Regions from separate parts of the Burkholderia plantarii genome, predicted to be linked through region 1. Evidence: predicted binding sites of a transcription regulator. Region 1 holds the regulator's gene; the other holds the start of a gene.

Region 1 (7,495 bases):
TAGACCTGCGCGTGCTTGGTCGGGATCGTGGTGTTCTTGTTGATCATCTTCGTCATCACGCCGCCGAGCGTCTCGATGCCGAGCGACAGCGGGGTCACGTCGAGCAGCAGCACGTCCTTGCGGTCGCCCGACAGCACCTGGCCCTGGATCGCGGCGCCCACGGCGACGGCTTCGTCCGGGTTCACGTCACGGCGCGGTTCCTTGCCGAAGAACTCCTTGACCTTCTCCTGCACCTTCGGCATGCGCGTCTGGCCGCCGACCAGGATCACGTCGTCGATGTCCGACACCTTCACGCCGGCGTCCTTGATCGCGATGCGGCACGGCTCGATGGTGCGCTCGACCAGTTCCTCGACCAGCGCTTCCAGCTTGGCGCGCGTGATCTTCAGGTTCAAGTGCTTCGGGCCCGAGGCGTCGGCCGTGATGTACGGCAGGTTGATCTCGGTCTGCTGGCTCGACGACAGCTCGATCTTCGCCTTTTCGGCCGCTTCCTTCAGGCGCTGCAGCGCGAGCACGTCCTTCGACAGGTCGACGCCCTGCTCCTTCTTGAACTCGCCGATGATGTAATCGATGATGCGTTGGTCGAAGTCCTCGCCGCCGAGGAACGTGTCGCCGTTGGTCGACAGCACTTCGAACTGCATTTCGCCGTCCACGTCCGCGATCTCGATGATCGACACGTCGAACGTGCCGCCGCCGAGGTCATACACGGCGATCTTGCGGTCGCCCTTCTCGGCCTTGTCGAGGCCGAACGCGAGCGCGGCCGCGGTCGGCTCGTTGATGATCCGCTTGACTTCCAGGCCGGCGATGCGGCCCGCGTCCTTGGTGGCCTGGCGCTGGCTGTCGTTGAAGTAGGCCGGCACCGTGATCACAGCTTCCGTGACCGGCTCGCCGAGGTAGTCCTCGGCCGTCTTCTTCATCTTGCGCAGCACTTCGGCCGAGACCTGCGGCGGCGCGAGCTTCTCGCCATGCGCTTCGACCCAGGCGTCGCCGTTGTCGGCCTTGATGATCGCGTAGGGCATCAGGCCGATGTCCTTCTGCACTTCCTTCTCTTCGAAGCGGCGGCCGATCAGGCGCTTCACCGCGAACAGCGTGTTCTTCGGGTTGGTCACGGACTGGCGCTTGGCGGGCGCGCCGACCAGCACTTCGTTGTCGTCCATGTACGCAATGATCGACGGCGTGGTGCGGGTGCCTTCCGAGTTCTCGATGACCTTGACCTGATTGCCTTCCATCACGGCCACGCACGAGTTCGTGGTCCCGAGGTCAATACCGATGATCTTTCCCATTTTCGTAATCTCCAGAAACTCTGTTTTGCTGCGGATTCCGGGACGTTTTGCCCGGTTTGCCGCGCCGAATTCAACCATGCACACGAAATAGGTGCGTTCGCGCCGTTTTCAAGACCCCGAAAGCGATGCGGCTATTCAATTTTTTCAATCGGCGGGCGCCGCGGGCCGATACGGCCCCTTATCAACACGAAGCCGGGCGCAACCCGCCGCGCCCGGCTCCGGAACGTCACGCGGCCGCGCCGCCGGCGCGCACGAGGCGCGGCGCCGGCGGCGGGGCCGGAAACGCTCAAATCATGCTTGAGTCATGCCGATGTCATGCGGGCGACGCGCCGATTTCGCGCCAGCCGCGCGCTTACTTCGGCTGCGAAACCGTCACGAGCGCGGGACGCAGCACGCGGTCGGCGATCGTATAGCCCTTTTGCAACACGGTGACGACGGTGTTCGGCTCCTGCTCGGCCGGCACCATCGAGATCGCCTGGTGCTGGTGCGGATCGAACTTCGCGCCGACCGGGTCGATCACCTGCACGCGGCCCTTTTCGAGCGCGCTCTGCAACTGGCGCAGCGTCAGCTCGACGCCTTCGCGGACCTTCGCGATGTCGTCGGACTTGTCGCCGACGGCGGCCTCGAGGCTGTCGATCACCGGCAGCAGGTGCTCGGCGAAGCTCTCGATCGCGAATTTGTGGGCCTTGGCGACGTCGTCCTGGCCGCGGCGGCGCACGTTCTCGGTCTCGGCCTTGGCCCGCAGGAAGCTTTCCTGCAGGTCGGCGATCCTGGCTTGCGCCTCGGCCAGCGCGGCCTCGGCCTCGCCCGCCGCCGGCGGCACTTCGGCGGCCTGGGGTTGCGCAGCCTGCGCGTCGCGGCCGCTCTCGTCGGCCGGTTGACCAGCCGGATTCTCTTGCGTGTTTTCCATGTCGCTGAAATCGAATTGAGTGATGAAAGCCAGACCGGCGGCGCCTCGCACGGGAACGCACCGCCGCACAACGTTGGCGCAGATAAGGCCGAAGACAACATTTTCAAGAGGGTCTTTCGGACAGCGCGACGAAATCGGCCGGTTTGGACCCGTTCGAGCCGGTCCGGGACCGGATTTCGGCCCGGAACCGGGCGATTCTCGAGCGCCGCGGTGCCAGTTCGGAGACAATGCCGGAACGGCACCGGTTCCACCGCCAGGCGACCGAACGGTCCGGCGGCCTGGCGAAACCCGCCGTAACAACCGTTACCCGCGCCTCACTGGATCGGCTTCGGGCACTACACTACACTTTGGTACAGGTTGCCCGAGCAAGCACGGTTCCCACCATGGTCCGTCAGGCAGCCTCCCACCGAACCCGTCCCGCCTGCCTTCCCGAGGGGAGTACCGTGAAACTGACCTTTGCGATATCGGTGGTCGCGCTGGTGTTGGCGGCCGGCACCACCACCATCTGTCTGTCGGGCGCCGTCACCGACCGCAATACCGAATACGGCAGCGCCCGGGCGACGTTCGAGCGCCTCTTCAGCGCCCATTCGAAAGTTTGTCGATGATCCGGCGGTCACGCTTGGTCGGCCGGCCGTGCAGCTCGGCGGCCGGCTCGCGATAATGCCGTCGCCGCTCCAGTTCGGCAAGCCGCTTCGCGCGGCCCTCCCCGGTTTCCGCATAGAGAGTCTGCGCGATCGCGGCCGGCCCGCGCAGGTCGCAGATGCCGAGCACGTCGACCTGCCAGACCGCCGTGTCGATCGTCACCTCGACGCGGTCGCCCACCCGCACGTCCTTTGACGGCTTGACGGGCGCCCCGCCGATCCGCACCCGCCCTTTCTCGACGGCATCGGCCGCGAGCGAGCGCGTCTTGAAGAAGCGCGCGGCCCACAGCCATTTGTCGATGCGCAGCTTCGCGCCCGGTTCGGTCGAAATTCGGTAATTCATCGGAGCCTTCCCGTCTCAATGGCCGCCGCGCGGCCGGTCCGCCTTCATGCCGCCGCGTCGGCCGCCGCCGGCGCGCGCACCGGCCAGCCCTGCAGGTTCTCGGCCACGATCTGGCCGAGCGCGTCGATCCAGGCCGGCGACGCGTTCAGGCACGGAATCCGGTGGAACGTGCCGCCGCCGCCGTGCAGGAACTCGTCGCGCACCTCCATGCCGATTTCCTCGATCGTCTCGAGGCAGTCAGCCGTGAAGCCGGGGCAGAACACGTCGGCGCGCTTCACGCCGGCCGCGCCAAGCTCGCGCAGCGTCGGCGCCGTGTAGGGCTGCAGCCACTCGGCCTTGCCGAAGCGCGACTGGAACGTGACGCGGCATTCGAGCGTGGTCAGTTCGAGCGCCGCCATCAACAGCGCGGCCGTCTGCTGGCACTGGTCATGGTAGGGATCGCCGAGATCGAGCGTGCGCTTGGGCACGCCGTGGAAACTCAGCACCAGCTTGTCGCCGGCCGCGAAATCGGGGCGCCCGTGCTCGGCCCAGTAATGGCGGACCTGCTCGGCGAGCGCGTGGATATAGGCGGGATGGTCGGCGTAGTGACGCAGCGTGCGGACCTCGAGCTGGTTGCGCATGCGGCCGAGCGCGGCGAACGCCGCGTCGAACGCGGTGGCCGTGGTCGACGACGAATACTGCGGATACATCGGCACCAGCAGCACGCGCTCGGTGCCGGCACGCTTGAGCTGGCCGAGCACCGTGCCGATGTCGGGCGTGCCGTAGCGCATCGCGTAATCGATCAGCACCTGATAGCCGTTGGCGGCGAACAGCGGGCGCAGGCCCTCGACCTGCCGCTCGGTGAACACGCGCAGCGGCGAGCCTTCCGGCATCCAGACCGAGCGGTATTTCTTCGCCGAGGCGCGCGAGCGGAACGGCAGGATCAGCCCGCGCAGGATCGGCTGCCAGGCGATGGCCGGGATTTCGACGACACGGGGATCGGACAGGAACTGCGCGAGGTAGCGCCGCACCGCGCCCGGCGTGGGTTCGTCGGGCGTGCCGAGATTGACGAGCAGGACGGCGACGCGATGTGCCGCGGCGTGTTGCGACGGCGGTTCGAGATCAAAACGCATGAAGGGGGTGGGCCTGAGCCCCGGATCGAACGATCCTCATTATAGCGACGGCGCCACGGCGCGACCGGTGCCGCCCCAATGACCCCGACGCGCGCATAGGCAAGGCCGGGCGGCCCGTGCCGCGGGCAGCGTCACTGCTGGCTCAGCGTCAGCGACAGCAGGCGCGCGGTAATGTCGACGATCGGAATCACGCGGTTGTAGGCCATCCGGGTCGGCCCGATCACGCCGAGCGTGCCGACGATCTTGCCGTTGACCTCGTAGGGCGCCGTCACGACGCTCATTTCGTCGATCGGCACCAGCGTCGATTCCCCGCCGATGAAGATCTGCACGCCCTGCGCGTGGCTCGACACGTCGAGCAGCTGCAGCAGGCTCGTCTTCTGGTCGAACACGTCGAACAGCTTGCGCAGCCGCGCCATGTCCGACGACAGGTCGGCCACCTCGAGCAGGTTGCGCTCGCCCGAGATCAGCAGCGTGTCCTCGTCGTCGGAGGCCTCGGTGCTGGCGGTGACGGCCGCGTGCATCAGCGCCGTCATGTCGCCGCGCAGCGCGTCGATTTCCTCGCGCAGGCGCCGCCGCACCTCGTCGAACGACAGCCCGGCGAAATTGGCGTTGATGTAGTTCGAGGCCTCGGTCAGCTGCGACGACGAGTAATCGCGCTGGGTGGCCATCATGCGGTTCTGCACGTCGCCCTCGGGCGTCACGATGATCAGCAGGATGCGCTTGTCCGACAGCCGCATGAACTCGATCTGCTTGAACACGTGGCTGCGGCGCGGCGTCAGCACCACGCCGGCGAACTGCGAGAGGTTCGACAGCACGCTGGCCGCGGCCGCCACCACCTTCTGCTGCGGCTCGCCCGCCTGCAGCGTGGTCTGCACGAGCCGCGTCACGGCCGCATCGTCGATCGGCGACTCCACGCTCAGCAGCGTGTCGACGAACATCCGGTAGCCGCGCGGCGTCGGCACGCGGCCGGCCGAGGTATGCGGGCTCGACACGAGGCCGAGTTCCTCCAGGTCGGACATCACGTTGCGGATCGTGGCCGGGCTCAGTTCGAGACCGGAATACCGGGACAACGTGCGCGAGCCGACCGGCTGACCGTCGGCGATATACCGTTCGATCAGGGTCTTGAGGAGGGTTCGGGCGCGGGGATCTAACATGAAGGAAAATTCTAGCGCAACCGGGCGGCGCCCGCGAGATTTCCGGCGCCCGCCCCGCCCGCCCTGCTCCCCGGCCGCTCGGCCGGTTCCTTTTCGTCATCCAGCTATGGTGTAATGCCGGCATGAAAACCGGTAACCTGTTCCAGACCGTCGCGCTCGTCGGGCGCAGCAACACGCCCGGCATCGCCGAACCGCTCGCCGCGCTCGCCGCCGCCATCACGCAGCGCGGGCTCGAGGTCGTGTTCGAAGCCGAAACGGCGCGCGAGTACGGCATCGACGGCCACCCGGCGCTTACGCCGAGCGAGATCGGCGCGCGCGCCGACCTCGCGATCGTGCTCGGCGGCGACGGCACGATGCTCGGCATCGGCCGCCAGCTCGCGCCCTACCGGACGCCGTTGATCGGCATCAACCACGGCCGGCTCGGCTTCATCACCGACATTTCCGCCTCGGAGATGCTCGAACTCGTGCCGCAGATGCTGTCGGGCAGCTTCGAGCGCGAGGAGCGCACGCTGCTCGAGGCGCGCATCGTGCGCGACGGCGAACCGATCTATCACGCACTCGCGTTCAACGACGTGGTGGTGAACCGCAGCGGCTTCTCCGGCATGGCCGAGCTGCGCGTGTCGGTGGACGGCCGCTTCATGTACAACCAGCGCTCGGACGGCCTGATCGTCGCCACCCCGACCGGCTCGACGGCCTACGCGCTGTCCTCGGCCGGGCCGATCCTGCACCCGCAGCTGCAGGGCATCGTGCTGGTGCCGATCGCGCCGCACGCGCTGTCGAACCGCCCGATCGTGCTGCCCGACGACGTCAAGGTCGGCATCCAGATCATCGGCGGGCGCGACGTCAACGTGAACTTCGACATGCAGTCGTTCACCGCGCTGCAACTGAACGACACGATCGAGGTGCGGCGCTCGCGACACACCGTGCCGTTCCTGCACCCGGTCGGCTACAGCTATTACACGACGCTGCGCAAGAAGCTGCACTGGAACGAACATCCGTCGCACGACGACGATCCGGAATCCTGACGCGGCCGCGCCCGACATCATGCTTCGTCATCTCTCGATCCGCGACTTCGTCATCGTCGCCCGGCTCGACCTCGAATTCGATGCCGGCTTCACCGTGTTCTCCGGCGAGACCGGCGCCGGCAAGTCGATCCTGATCGACGCGCTGGCGCTCGCGCTCGGCGAGCGCGCCGACGCCAGCGTGGTGCGCGCCGGCTGCCAGCGCGCCGACATCACCGCCGAATTCACGCCGCACGACCGCGTCGCGCAATGGCTCGACGTCCATGCGTTCGACGCCGACGACAGCGTGATGCTGCGCCGCGTCATCGACGCGAACGGCCGCTCGCGCGCGTTCATCAACGGCACCAGCGCGACGCTGTCGCAGTTGCGCGAACTGGGCGAGATGCTGGTGGACGTCCACGGCCAGCACGCGCACCAGTTGCTGATGCGGCCCGACGCGCAGCGCGAGCTGTTCGACACGCACGCCGGGCTCGCCGCCGAGGCGGCGGTGGTGGCGCGCGGCTGGCGCGCGTGGCGCGACGCGCTGCAGAAGATCGAGGCCGCGCAGGTCCACGAACGCGAGTTGCAGCTCGAGCGCGAGAAGCTCGCCTGGCAGCTCGCCGAACTCGACAAGCTCGCGCCGCAGCCCGGCGAATGGGACGAAGTGAACGCCGAGCACGGCCGGCTCACGCATTCGGCGAGCCTGATCCGCGGCGTGCAGGGCGCGCTGCTCGCGATCTCCGAATCCGACGACGCGCTGCTGCGGCAGCTCGGCGGCGTGATCTCGAAGGTGCGCCAGCTGGCCTCGATCGATCCGACGCTCAACGACGTGCTGGCCGCGCTCGATCCGGCCGAGATCCAGCTGCGCGAGGCCGGCTATTCGCTGTCGCACTACGCGCAACGGCTCGAACTCGATCCGGAGCGGCTCGCGCAGGTGGAGGCGCGGCTCGACGCGCTGCACACGGCCGCGCGCAAGTTCCGGCTGCCGCCCGACACGCTGCACGACGAACACATGGCGCGCCGCGAGCAGCTCGCCGCGCTCGACGCGGCGGCC
Region 2 (7,495 bases), 1.1 Mb from region 1:
CGAACGCGCGCTGGCCGAACGGCGCGTCGCCTTCACGCCGCTCGAGGTGCTCGCGCCGAAGCTCGCGCGCCTGCTGGCGCTGCGCGGCGTGCTGGGCGTGCGCAACTCCACGCATACGCTGGTGAAGCTGCTGCAGCCGTTCGAGCCGCTCGGGCTGCGTCTCGTGAACTACACGCATCCGCCCTATCGCGACAGCCTCGCCCAACTGTTCAGCGAGCATCCGGACGCGGCGGCCGGCGGCGCGCTGCTCGCGCGCGGCACCGAGGGCGAGGCGGTGGCCGACACGCGCCGGCAGGTGCAAGTGGACTGGCTGCACGACGGGCGCTGCGAGACGCTGCTCGAACCGGAGCGCTCGTCGCCCGACGCGCCGCCCGTCGCGCTGCCCGAGTCGAAGGACGCGGCCACCACGGCAGCCTGGACCCGTGCCGTGCTCGACGGCGCCGTTCCCGTGCCCGACGCGCTCGCGCGCCAGGTCGAGACGATCCTGCGGATCGTGCGCGTCGAGGGCTGAACCAGGCGAGCGGCGGCGATCGCGGCCATCCCGGGCTCGCCGCCGCGCTGCCGACGCGAAACACGCGCACGAGACGCGGGCGATCCCGTCCTGGCATTTGACAACGCGGAACCACCCGCATTAAAGTTGTCGCCATGCGTTCCCTTCCGAACCCCCTCCGAATTACCTCCGGCCGCCTAGCGCGGTCGCTATCGCTACGACTAGCGTAACGCTGTCGTCGCGCCGTGCTTCCGGCACGGTCCCCCCTGAGCCGTTCCCGCAGTTCCTTCTCGTTTTTCGTAACCCGTAGTCGTCAGCCGTCGTCCGTCCATCCGTCGGGCGATCGCGAAGACCCGCCGCATGCCGTCCGCGAATTCGCGCGGCCCGTGCGCAGTCAACCGCCGATCCGGTTGCCGCCCCGTCTTCGCTCGCGACCGCAACGCCCCGAGGCCACCATGCAGCGCAACCCCGCCGACAAGTACCGCCCGTTCGAACCCGTTCGCCTCAACGGCCGCAAGTGGCCGTCCCGCACCCTCACGCAGGCGCCGATCTGGATGTCCACCGACCTGCGCGACGGCAACCAGTCGTTGATCGAGCCGATGAGCATCGAGCAGAAGCTCGAGTTCTTCGAGATGCTCGTCGCGATCGGCTTCAAGGAGATCGAGGTCGGCTTCCCGTCGGCCTCGCAGACCGATTTCGACTTCGTGCGCAAGCTGATCGACGAGCGGCGGATTCCCGAAGACGTGACGATCGAAGTGCTGGTGCAGTCGCGCGAGGACCTGATCGCGCGCACCTTCGAGGCGCTCGACGGCGTGCCGCGCGCGATCATCCACCTCTACAACGCGATCGCGCCGTCGTTCCGCAAGCTCGTGTTCGGCCTCTCGAAGGAGCAGGTGAAGGCGCTGGCGGTGGACGGCACGCGGATCATCAAGGCGCACGCGCAGGCGCGGCCGGACACGCACTGGACCTATCAGTACTCGCCCGAGACCTTCAGCATGGCCGAGCTGAGCTTCGCGCGCGAGGTCTGCGACGCGGTCGCCCAGACCTGGCGCCCGACGCGCGACCACAAGATAATCATCAACCTGCCGGCCACGGTCGAGGCCGCGACGCCGAACGTGTTCGCCGACCAGGTCGAGTGGATGGACCGCAACCTCGGCTATCGCGACAGCATCGTGCTGTCCGTGCATCCGCACAACGATCGCGGCACCGCGGTGGCCGCGACCGAGCTCGCGCTGCTGGCCGGCGCGGACCGCGTCGAGGGCTGCCTGTTCGGCAACGGCGAGCGCACCGGCAACGTCGATCTCGTCACGCTCGCGCTCAACCTCTACACGCAGGGCATCGACCCGGGCCTCGACTTCTCGGACATCGACGCGGTGCGCGCCGTGGTCGAGCGCTGCAACCAGTTGCCCGTGCATCCGCGCCATCCGTATGCGGGCGATCTCGTCTTCACGGCGTTCTCGGGCTCGCATCAGGACGCGATCCGCAAGGGCCTCGCGCGGCAGCGCGCCGACGCGCCCTGGGAAGTGCCGTACCTGCCGATCGATCCGGCCGACCTCGGCCGCGGCTACGACGCGGTGATCCGCGTCAACAGCCAGTCCGGCAAGGGCGGCGCCACCTACCTGCTCGAACGCGGCATGGGCTTCGCGCCGCCGCGCCGCGTGCAGATCGAGTTCAGCCACGCGGTGCAGGCGGTGGCCGACCGCTCCGGCGAGGAAGTCACGGGCGAGGCGGTCTGCGCGCTGTTCCGCCGCGAGTACCTGGAAACCAGCGGGCCGGCCGCACGCGTCGGCAGCGCGATGACCTGGGAGCGGCGCGAGATCGCTCCCGGCGGCCCGCTCACGGGCGACACGCCGGAAGTGATCGCCGCGCATGTGGCGACGGCATTCTCCGGCGCGGCCGGCGCGACGGTCGAAGTGGTATCGGTCGAGGCGCTGCGCGGCCGCGACGGCCGCAGCGCGGTGTTCGTCGGCGCGCGGCTCGGCGGCTCGGCACTGCGCTACGGGGTGGGGATTCACGAGGAACCGGCCGTGGCCGCCGTCGACGCGGTTACGAGCGCGCTCAACCGCTCCGGCTGGCATTGCTCGGATCACCGCGCCGCGGCCTGAGGCGCGCGGGTCGGGCGGCAGCAGGCCTCACCGTCCGGCCCGGCCGCATGCGCCGCGCCACCGCCCCGTCCCGTCCCGCGAGATCCGCGGCGCACGGGCGCAAAAAGGGCGGCCCGACAGGCCGCCCCGGAAGGAACCGACAAGGATGCCACCCGCATCCGGCAACGGCCTCGCGACCCGCGAAGCCTAGATTTCGGTGGCGCAGCGCGTCGCGTGCCACGCCAGCAGGCGCCAGCGGCCCTGCTCCTGAGCCTGCAGCGCGGTGTAGGCCACCGGGAACACGATGCCGCCGTTGTTGGCCTCCAGTTCGACGATCAGGCGCCCCGTCACGACGAACGCCTCTCCGCCGATCGGCATCACGTCCTGGGTCTGCACCTCGATCTGGCGGTAGCGGCGGCGGCCGGCGACGATCGCGTCGATGAGCTGCTGCTTCGATTCGCGCTTGCCGTTCGTATGCACGTAATAGGCGCTGTCGGACAGCAGTGCATCGAGCGCCTCGCCGTCGCCTTCGACCATCGCGCGGAACCGGTCACGTTCGAGCGCGCGAATCGCATCGATCATCTTCGCCACCATCGCCGTACTCCCAGGCCCCGCGCGCGCCGCGCGTGCCGCTTAGAAGTTGTACTGCAGATAGATCTGGCTGAAATTTATACCAGGATTCGGATCTTTGATACTGGCGTTCGACTCGTGCTGGAAACGGAAGCCGGCCAGATACTGCTGGCGGCTGCCGAACTGCGCGCCCACCCCGACCATGTCGGCGAACTGGAACGCCGTCGACATCGTGTAGTCGGTAGCGATGTGCGGATGCGTGAGCAGGCGCACGCCGACGCCGGCCTCGAAGAACGGTCGCACGTAGCCGGTGCGCTTGATGAAGCGGAACACCGGCGTGACCCCGAATTCGCCGATGTTCGAATTGACCGCGTGGTCTCCGCCGTAGTGCCAATACGCCGCATGACCTTCGGCGACGAACGTGAAATGCCAGTCGCCGACCTGCCACCACGACCAGCCCGGATCCCAGACGATGCCGAGGTCTGCCTTCTTCATGTCGTGGTCGGCGATACCGCCCGCCACCTGCACACCCCAGCGATCGGCGAATGCGGCATTGCATCCGCCCGACAGTGTCAGCGCCAGCGCCATGCCGGCCAGCCACCGTCCCGTCCTGAGATTCTTCTTGTTATGCATCCTTTACTCCAGATTCCGGGGTTGAATGGAGCGCCACCGCAAGCCATCACGGCTGGCTCAAAAAACGAACTGCATATTATGGTAAAGGACTTTTCCGATCGGCATCGTTGAACGAAATGGTTTGCTTCGCAAACGACAAGAATCGAAAACGTCTCCCGCAAATCTCACCAAAACACGTCGATTTGAATACGAGTTGACCCTGGCGACATACAAAAACTATCAAAATATATTCATCAATAGCTCATCGGGAACTCGAATGGCCCTTTCCCCTCTAAGTGTTTAGCACTCGCTTGGCGAGAGTGCTAAGATAGCCCGGTGGAATCGCCTTGTTACGGGGCTCGTCCCTGATTCCAAAGGAGTTTATGTGAGCAACGCTCTGACCCTTCCGAATACCCTCGGCTCGATGCCGGCGAAGGCCTCCCCGGCAGGCGCGCTCGCGCTCGCCTCGAATTCGATGCTGCCTGGCCAGCTGGGCAACATCGACGCCTACATCCAGGCCGTGAACCGGATCCCGATGCTGACGCCCGAGGAAGAGCGTCAGTATGCGACGGAATTCCGCGATCAGCAGAATCTCGAATCGGCCCGCCGGCTGGTGCTCTCGCACCTGCGCCTGGTGGTGTCGATCGCACGCAACTATCTCGGTTACGGCCTGCCGCACGGCGACCTGATCCAGGAAGGCAACATCGGCCTGATGAAGGCCGTCAAGCGCTTCGATCCGGACCAGAACGTGCGGCTCGTCTCGTATGCGATCCACTGGATCAAGGCCGAGATCCACGAATACATCCTGCGCAACTGGCGCATGGTGAAGGTCGCCACCACGAAGGCGCAGCGCAAGCTGTTCTTCAACCTGCGCAGCCACAAGAAAGGCATGCAGGCGATGACGCCCGAGGAAATCGACGGTCTCGCGCAGGAGCTGAACGTCAAGCGCGAGGACGTGGCCGAAATGGAAACGCGTCTGTCGGGCGGCGACATCGCGCTCGAAGGGCAGGTGGAGGACGGCGAGGAATCGTTCGCGCCGATCGCCTACCTGGCCGACTCGCACAACGAGCCGACCTCGGTGATCGCCTCGCGCCAGCGCGACCGTCTGCAGACGGAAGGCATCTCGGAAGCACTCGAATCGCTCGACGCGCGCAGCCGCCGCATCATCGAGGCGCGCTGGCTGAACGTCGACGACGACGGCTCCGGCGGCTCGACGCTGCACGACCTCGCGGCCGAGTTCGGCGTGTCGGCCGAACGCATCCGCCAGATCGAGGCCAGTGCGATGAAGAAGATGCGCGCGGCGCTGGCCGCCTACGCCTGATACGCGCCGCCGGCACCGGCGGCAGCGTCCGGCTTTCAAGCTCCGAAGTTCAAGGCCCGCGGTGGCAACACCGCGGGCCTTTCTCTTGATGGTGCGCTCCCCCCTCCCCCGCACTACCTGTTTCGCCGATCGGTCGGCGTCCCTCCCGGCGCGTGATGCCAATCGTCGCACTATTGCACTCGACGCTGACAAGCTCAGGATCGCGAACTATAAATACAATCAGCACTTGTCCCCGCGATTTACCGCAAATCAGGTGCTCAGCGCGCCGCTCAATCGACATTTGAGTCACATCAAACCGTAGAGCCAGTTTTGCGACCGTCTGCCGCATCGAGGCGGTCAATTATCGCAGCGCACAATTTTAAAATTGCAGTGCTGCAGTTGACCTAAATCGGCGATTTTTCACCGGTTCGTCTTCCTCACTTTCGAGCGTCACCCACACGATCATGCCGCTGATCCTCACCCGCAAATCCGCGCCTCGCGACGGACCGCCGTCCTTGCGCGCGCGCTTCATCTCCTGGACGAAAGGCCCCACGCTGATTCGCGATATATCGGTCGTGCTGGCCATCAAGCTGGTCCTGTTGATGACGCTCAAATACGCGTTCTTCAATCATCCACAAGCGGAGCACATGTCGCTGCCAGTCGCCGCGGTCGCCGCGCAACTGCTCGGGACGACCGCCGTCCACACTTCCACCGGGGACCACCATGATCAGCAGTGAAGTCGTCGATCTATCACGCCTGCAATTCGGCGTCACCGCGCTTTACCATTTCCTGTTCGTTCCGCTCACGCTCGGCATGTCCTGGCTGCTCGTCATCATGGAAGCCGTCTACGTGATGACCGGCAAGCAGGTCTACAAGGACATGACGCAGTTCTGGGGCAAGCTGTTCGGCATCAATTTCGCGATGGGCGTGACCACCGGCATCACGCTCGAATTCCAGTTCGGCACCAACTGGTCCTACTACTCGCACTACGTCGGCGACATCTTCGGCGTGCCGCTCGCCGTCGAAGGGCTGATGGCGTTCTTCCTCGAATCGACCTTCGTCGGGCTGTTCTTCTTCGGCTGGAACCGGCTCTCGAAGGTCAAGCACCTGATCGTCACGTTCCTCGTCGCGCTCGGCTCGAACCTGTCGGCGCTCTGGATCCTGGTGGCGAACGGCTGGATGAACAACCCGGTCGGCGCGCAGTTCAACTACCAGACCATGCGCATGGAGCTGGCGAGCCTGTCCGACGTGCTGTTCAACCCGGTCGCGCAGGTCAAGTTCGTGCATACGGTCTCGGCCGGCTACGTGACGGCCTCGATGTTCGTGCTCGGCATCTCGTCGTGGTACCTGCTGCGTCGCCGCGACACCGCGTTCGCGCTGCGCTCGTTCGCGGTGGCGGCCGGCTTCGGCCTCGCCTCGGCGCTCTGCGTGATCGTGCTCGGCGACGAGTCCGGCTACACCACCGGCGAAGTGCAGCAGGTGAAGCTCGCCGCGATCGAATCGGAATGGGATACGGCGCCGGCGCCGGCCGCGTTCACCGTGTTCGGCATCCCGAACCAGGAAACGCAGCGCACCGACTACGCGATCCGGATCCCGTATGCGCTCGGCCTGATCGCGACGCGCTCGATCGACGAACCGGTGGTGGGCCTCAACGACCTGATCAAGCGCAGCGAGGATCACATCCGCAGCGGCATGGTCGCCTACCAGGCGCTGCAGAAGCTCAAGTCCGGCGACACCAGCGAAGCCACCCGCGCGCAGTTCGACGCGCACAAGGCCTATCTCGGCTACGGGCTGATGCTCAAGCAGTTCACCGCGAACGTGACCGATGCCACGCCGCAGCAGATCGCCGAAGCCGCGAAGAAGACGATCCCGCCCGTGGCGCCCGTGTTCTTCTCGTTCCGTCTGATGGTGCTGTTCGGCTTCCTGCTGCTCGCCACCTTCGTGCTCGCGTTCTGGTTCTCGCTGCGGCGCGACCTGCTGCAGCCGAAGCGCCGCTGGTTCCTGCGCTGGGCCGTCTGGGCGATCCCGCTGCCGTGGCTCGCGGCCGAGTTCGGCTGGGTGGTCGCGGAAGTCGGGCGCCAGCCGTGGACCATCGCCGGCATCCTGCCGACCCATCTGTCCGCGTCGAGCCTCGTGTCGAGCGACCTGTACCTGAGCATCGCCGGCTTCGTCGCGTTCTACACCGCACTGTTCGTGATCGAGATCACGCTGATGTTCAAGTACGCGCGGCTCGGGCCGTCGTCGCTGCACACCGGGCGTTATCACCACGAGCAGCAGGCCGCCGGCTCGGCCGCCTGACGCGCGCCGCTTCACCGAACCCCGACAAGGAATCGTTATGGACTACGCTACTCTGAAGGTGATCTGGTGGGTGCTGGTCGGCACGCTGCTGATCGGCTTCGCGCTTACCGACGGCTTCGACATGGGCGCCACCGCGCTGCT

Evidence for each region. The regulator HrcA, encoded in region 1, represses chaperone genes, less so after heat shock. The targets are predictions, from matches to a motif close to TTAGCACTCNNNNNNNNNGAGTGCTAA.
Region 2: rpoH (RNA polymerase sigma factor RpoH) is a predicted target of HrcA. The motif match lies at 4,057-4,083, and genes of this name have one in related genera.

Annotation. Positions count from the first base shown of each region.
Region 1 covers NZ_CP007212.1:700,019-707,513, reverse strand. The annotation lists gene dnaK (molecular chaperone DnaK) at 1-1,280, opposite strand, end outside; gene grpE (nucleotide exchange factor GrpE) at 1,633-2,190, opposite strand; gene bpln_RS37105 (hypothetical protein) at 2,634-2,795, shown strand; gene bpln_RS03105 (RNA-binding S4 domain-containing protein) at 2,767-3,174, opposite strand; gene hemH (ferrochelatase) at 3,219-4,286, opposite strand; gene hrcA (heat-inducible transcriptional repressor HrcA) at 4,418-5,440, opposite strand; gene bpln_RS03090 (NAD kinase) at 5,563-6,465, shown strand; gene recN (DNA repair protein RecN) at 6,485-7,495, shown strand, end outside.
Region 2 covers NZ_CP007212.1:3,780,345-3,787,839, forward strand. The annotation lists gene ybiB (DNA-binding protein YbiB) at 1-511, shown strand, start outside; gene leuA (2-isopropylmalate synthase) at 946-2,595, shown strand; gene bpln_RS16225 (nuclear transport factor 2 family protein) at 2,782-3,168, opposite strand; gene bpln_RS16230 (acyloxyacyl hydrolase) at 3,208-3,777, opposite strand; gene rpoH (RNA polymerase sigma factor RpoH) at 4,142-5,077, shown strand; gene cydP (cytochrome oxidase putative small subunit CydP) at 5,521-5,793, shown strand; gene bpln_RS16245 (cytochrome ubiquinol oxidase subunit I) at 5,780-7,354, shown strand; gene cydB (cytochrome d ubiquinol oxidase subunit II) at 7,392-7,495, shown strand, end outside.